2 regions of the Citrobacter sp. LJND-P06 genome follow, and region 2 is predicted to be linked to the other one. Evidence: predicted binding sites of a transcription regulator. Region 2 holds the regulator's gene; the other holds the start of a gene.
What was found. Region 2 encodes Fur, which represses iron uptake genes when iron is present. Its sites were predicted from a motif close to ATAATAATGAGAACNACTATCAA; they were not measured.

Region 1: exbB (tol-pal system-associated acyl-CoA thioesterase) is a predicted target of Fur. The motif match lies at 2,057-2,079, and genes of this name have one in related genera.

What each region holds. Positions count from the first base shown of each region.
Region 1 is NZ_CP187317.1:670,668-673,793, reverse strand. It holds gene mscS (small-conductance mechanosensitive channel MscS) at 1-410, opposite strand, end outside; gene exbD (TonB system transport protein ExbD) at 829-1,254, opposite strand; gene exbB (tol-pal system-associated acyl-CoA thioesterase) at 1,261-1,995, opposite strand; gene metC (cystathionine beta-lyase) at 2,249-3,126, shown strand, end outside.
Region 2 is NZ_CP187317.1:3,211,837-3,214,962, reverse strand. It holds gene chiP (chitoporin ChiP) at 1-881, shown strand, start outside; gene ACO7SM_RS15365 (ChiQ/YbfN family lipoprotein) at 931-1,263, shown strand; gene fur (ferric iron uptake transcriptional regulator) at 1,361-1,807, opposite strand; partial or broken gene ACO7SM_RS15355 (fur leader peptide) at 1,800-1,885, opposite strand; gene fldA (flavodoxin FldA) at 2,095-2,625, opposite strand; gene ybfE (LexA regulated protein) at 2,776-3,069, opposite strand.

The DNA of each region.
Region 1 (3,126 bases), 2.1 Mb from region 2:
TGTACAATTTCACCCGCACGAAAGGGGCGCAAAGAAACCAACATTACGCCTGCGGCAAAATTAGACAATGAACTTTGCAATGCCAGGCCAATTGCCAGACCTGCTGCGCCAATTACCGCAATGATGGAAGAGGTTTCAATGCCGACGCGACCCAATGCGGCGACAATGAAAAACGCGAGCGTAATGTAGCGAACCAGGGCGGTAAAAAACTGCACGATGGTGATATCGACTTTACGTTTTAATAGCAGGTTCTCCAGCCCACGAGCGAGAAGGCGAGAAAAAAGTTTGCCTATAAACAATAAGATAATGGCGGCAATGATGCTCCAGCCAAACTGGATAACCGCTTCACTGTGCCCGGAAACCCACTCAATGCTTTCTCTTATTTTTGGGAATAATGTATAGCCACTCATGGTATTACCTTGTTATATTTAAAATATATATATTGAGCTTAATAAAAATAAAATAATATATGCAAATTAATAATACATATATCAGTTATATTTTTATTTATTATGAATTAGTGTTTTTATCTGTGTTTGATTTTTTTATGCCAAATAAACAGCAACGTTAAAAATCTGCCGAATGGTGCGGCGAATAATAAAGAAAAGATTGTGTAATTGTGCGGAATAAAGGACGAGCGGTTGATGTGATAAGTTATGGCGCAGGCAAAAGGTCGTGAGATGGAGATCTCAAATCCCTTAGCGAAAGTGTGTGGGGGGAGTTTTCAAGGACAACGCTGAGTAGGGTTGTGCCAGGCGACGATGCCTGCCCGACCAACAACCCGCAGAAAGCAGGCCGGACAGGCCCAGGCACCGTCCGGCAAAACGATTACTTCGCTTTTGCGACCTCTTCGCCAACCAAACCAATTTTCAGGTAACCCGCCTGATGCAGCGAGTCCATTACCTTCATCATGGTTTCGTAATCAACCGTTTTATCGGCGCGGAAGAAGATCGTGGTGTCTTTCTTTCCTTCGGTCAACGTATTGAGCGCGTTGATCATGGTTTCATCCGTGACCTGATCGTTGCCGATGAACATGGAGTTATCGGCCTTCACAGACAGGTAAATCGGTTTTTCCGGACGAGGTTGCGGCACACTGGAGGAGGCAGGCAAATTCACCTTCACATCCACCGTCGCCAGGGGCGCAGCCACCATAAAGATGATCAGCAGAACCAGCATAACGTCGATAAACGGCGTCACGTTGATTTCATGCATTTCACCGTTATCGTCCAGGTTTTCGTTAAGACGCATTGCCATGAAGCATTATCCTACACGTAATTTCTGCGCGGTACGTACCGGCTGAGCGGAGACACTCGCGTTCAAATCCAGATCACGGCTTTGCAGCAACAGCACCTGTGCCGCCACGTCGCCCAGCATCGCTTTATAGCCGCCAATCTGGCGTGCAAAGACGTTGTAGATAACCACCGCAGGAATAGCCGCCACCAGACCAATCGCCGTCGCCAAAAGTGCTTCTGCGATACCCGGAGCCACGACAGCAAGGTTAGTGGTTTGCGTTTGTGCGATACCGATGAAGCTGTTCATGATGCCCCATACCGTACCGAACAGACCCACAAAAGGAGAGATCGCACCGATAGTCGCCAGATAGCCGTTGCCCCGTCCCATATGACGACCCACGGCTGCGACGCGGCGTTCCAGACGGAACCCAGTACGCTCTTTAATACCTTCGTTGTCTTCACTGCCTTCTGACAGTTCAAGTTCGTTTTGCGCTTCGTTAATCAACATCGCGCTATAACTTTTTGCGTCAAATTCAGAAGCGATATCGCTTGCCTGATCCAAAGAACGGGCTTCAGCCAGTTGCTCCTGCTCACGCTTGAGTCGGCGCTTCTGCGTGAAATGTTCAACGCTTTTGCTGAAGAAGATAGCCCAGGTGACCACTGACGCCAGAATCAGACCAATCATCACGCACTTAACCACAATGTCGGCGTGCTGATACATACCCCAGACGGAAAGATCCGTCTGCATCAAATTATTACCCACTCTGTATCTCCAGGACGCAAATCACAAAATCTGAGCGTAATAATATCAAAACGACGTCGAATTGATAGTCGTTCTCATTACTATTTACATATTGCCGCACCTTTGGTTTCTTTTCCTTGCGCTTACGCAGTAAAAAAGTCACGAGAGGTTATTTTGATAAAATTTTCTGCTTTATCGCCATTCCTCTGGATGCGCGGTGCCGCATTCATGTTAGTTTAGACATCCAGACGTATAAAAAAACAGGTCGTGCGACATGGCAAAAAAACACCTTGATACCCAATTTGTGAATGCAGGGCGCAGTAAAAAGTACACCCTGGGATCGGTAAACAGCGTGATTCAGCGCGCGTCTTCACTGGTATTCGAGACAGTCGAAGCGAAAAAACACGCCACTCACAACCGCGCCAACGGCGAGCTTTTCTATGGCCGTCGCGGAACGTTGACCCATTTCTCTCTCCAGGAAGCAATGTGCGAACTGGAGGGCGGCGTCGGATGCGCCCTGTTCCCCTGCGGCGCGGCGGCCGTCGCCAACACCATTTTGGCTTTCGTCGAACAGGGCGATCATGTGCTGATGACCAACACAGCCTATGAGCCAAGCCAGGATTTCTGCACCAAAATTCTCGCCAAACTCGGTGTGAGCACCGGCTGGTTCGACCCCATGGTCGGCGCCGATATCATAAAACACATTCAGCCCAACACCCGAATCGTTTTCCTGGAATCGCCGGGCTCCATCACAATGGAAGTCCATGACATCCCAGCGATTGTTGAAGCCGTCAGACGCGTTGCGCCGGATGCGATTATCATGATGGATAACACCTGGGCCGCCGGGGTGCTGTTTAAAGCGCTGGATTTTGGAATCGATATCTCTATTCAGGCAGGGACAAAATATCTGATTGGTCACTCTGACGCGATGGTCGGCACGGCCGTTTCCAACGCCCGCTGCTGGGAACAACTGCGTGAGAATGCCTATCTGATGGGGCAAATGCTGGATGCCGACACGGCGTACATGACCAGCCGCGGTTTACGTACCCTGGGCGTGCGCCTGCGTCAGCATCATGAAAGCAGCCTGAAAGTGGCTGAATGGCTGGCAAACCACCCCCAAGTGGCGCGCGTCAATCACCCTGCGCTCCCTGG
Region 2 (3,126 bases):
CCGGAGCCAACTTTGACTATGGCGATGCGGGCGCGTTGAGCTTCTCCTACATGTGGGCCAACGAATATAAAGCGCCGTGGCACATTGAAGTCGATAAATTCTATCAGGCGGATAAAAAGACCAAAGTCGATTATCTCCACTCCGTTGGCGCAAAATACGATTTCAAAAATGACCTTATTCTTGAGGCTGCCTTTGGCCAGTCTGAGGGCTATGTCGATCAGTACTTTGCCAAAGCCAGTTACAAATTCGATCTGGGCGGGAATCCATTTACCACCAGTTACCAGTTCTACGGCGCACGCGATAAAGTTGATGACCGCAGTGTGAACGACATCTATGACGGCACCGCATGGTTGCAGGCACTGACTTTCGGTTACAAAGTGGCGGAAGTGGTCGATCTGCGTCTGGAAGGAACCTGGGTTAAAGCGGACGGGCAGCAGGGTTACTTCTTACAGCGTATGACGCCGACCTACGCTTCCTCTAACGGTCGTCTGGATGTCTGGTGGGATAACCGTTCCGACTTTAACGCCAACGGCGAAAAAGCGGTCTTCTTCGGCGCGATGTATGACCTGAAGAACTGGAATCTGCCAGGCATGGCACTGGGTGCGTCGTACGTCTACGCCTGGGATGCAAAACCGGCTACCTGGCAGAGCAACCCGGATGCGTTCTACGACAAAAACCAAACCATCGAAGAATCTTCCTACAGTCTTGATGCGGTTTATACCATGCAGGAAGGACGTGCCAAAGGCACCATGTTTAAACTGCACTTCACCGAGTATGACAACCACTCCAATATCCCAAGCTGGAGCGGCGGTTATGGCAACATCTTCCAGGATGAGCGTGACGTGAAGTTCATGGTTATCGCCCCATTCACTATTTTCTGATGCCAGTCGCGGCAGGGTATATCTCTGCCGCGTCGTTGAGGACTGTTGTATGAAAAAAATGTTACTCATCGCCATTATGACGTCAGGGCTGGTGGCCTGCGCGCAATCTCCTGCACCCAAGGAAGACAGCCGCCTTAAAGAGGCATACAGCGCATGTATTAACACCGCGCAAGGTTCACCGGAAAAAATCGAAGCCTGCCAAAGCGTATTAAATGTGCTGAAAAAAGAAGACCAGCATAAGCAGTTTGCTAACGAAGAGAGCGTGCGGGTACTGGATTACCAGCAATGCATTCAGGCAACACGTACAGGCAATGGTCAGGCGGTACAAGCCGATTGCGATAAAATCTGGAAAGAAATTCGCAGTAAGAACACAGTACAGTAAATGGACTTAGCGGAAGCGAAAAGACCTGCTTTGATAGCAGGTCTTTTTTATGGGCATAAAAAAGCCAACCGGGTGGTTGGCTCTTTAGGCGGGAGCATTACTTTGCGTCGTGCGCATGCTCGTCTTCGCGGCAATCGCCTTCAGCGCAGTGACCGTAAAGATAGAGGCTATGGTTAGTTAAACGAATACCGTGTTTAGTCGCAATCTCACGCTGACGCGCTTCGATAGAATCATCGCTGAACTCGATCACTTTGCCACAATCGAGGCAAATAAGATGATCATGATGATGCTGTTGGGTCAGCTCAAAAACGGATTTGCCGCCTTCAAAATTGTGGCGAGTCACGATACCGGCGTCATCGAACTGGTTCAGCACGCGATACACGGTCGCCAGACCAATTTCTTCACCCATGTCGATCAGACGCTTATACAAATCTTCCGCACTGACGTGATGGTTTTCCGGTTCCTGAAGAACTTCCAGAATTTTTAAACGAGGAAGCGTTACTTTCAGGCCAGCCTTCTTTAATGCGGTATTGTTGTCAGTCATGCGGAATCTGTCCTGTTGCTAAACGATTCACTTCATTAAAGAAGTGACAGAAATTGCACTTGAGAGAATGCGTATCATTATAGAACTGCCATGTCTAAATGAAAACTGCAAGCCTCGGGCAAATAATATTAATCAAAACGTGGTACTGCCGACAATCACACTGTGCAATACCAGAATAACACCCGAACATTGTACAGGGATGGGCAGGAAAGTTACAAATTTGTAGCAATTATTTTGATTGGTTTTATCTATTGATGCGGCGCAGATGATTTCTGCGCCGCACGAAATCAGGCGTTGATGATTTCGTCGAGATGCAGTTCGGCGGAAATCTGTTTAACCCATTTTTCAACGCGCTCAGCGGTCAATTCCGGCTGACGGTCTTCGTCGATAGCCAGACCGACAAAATGATCGTCATCAGCAAGACCTTTGGAGGCTTCGAAGTGATAGCCTGCTGTCGGCCAGTGGCCTACGATGGTTGCGCCGCGTGGTTCGATAATGTCGCGGATGGTGCCCAGCGCATCGCAGAAGTACTCTGCGTAGTCTTCCTGATCGCCACAACCAAACAGAGCCACCAGTTTACCATTGAAATCAATGTCTTCGAGGGTAGGGAAGAAGTCATCCCAGTCGCACTGTGCTTCACCGTAGTACCAGGTCGGAATACCTAACAGCAGAATGTCATACCCTTCCAGGTCTTCTTTACTGCTTTTCGCAATGTCATGAACATCGGCAACGTCTTTACCAAGCTGTTTTTGAATCATTTTTGCGATATTTTCGGTATTACCGGTGTCGCTGCCGAAAAAGATGCCAGTGATTGCCATGAGTAAAATAACCTCTTGAAACTTATTGAAATGGTGGTGGCGTATTGCCCACGGATAAGGGCAATGATAGCAGATCAGTCAGGCATGCGGAAACAGCAAACACGCAGGACTGCACTCTGTGCTACACGATTTATGATTTAGAGCAGAAATTCAGACAGACCCCTGGCCACGCAGCGAGATAAGCTGGTTTGTCAGCATCTCTTCAATGAGCTCACTGCGGCTCATATTGCGTGCTTCCGCCAGTTCATTCAGCGCATCCACGGCATCAGCATTAAGCTTCAGTTCGACACGCTTAAGCCCACGAACCTTGTCGCGTTTAAGCTGATTACGCTTATTAATGCGTAGCTGTTCATCACGCGAAAGCGGATTGGTTTTGGGTCGTCCCGGGCGACGCTCGTGCGCGAACAGATCTAATGTCGTACGGTCCGTTTGTTCTTTGGCCATGATTTTGGTGACTTCGGGGAAACAATCAGCCAGGCGTCTGCCCGGATGGATAGCGCG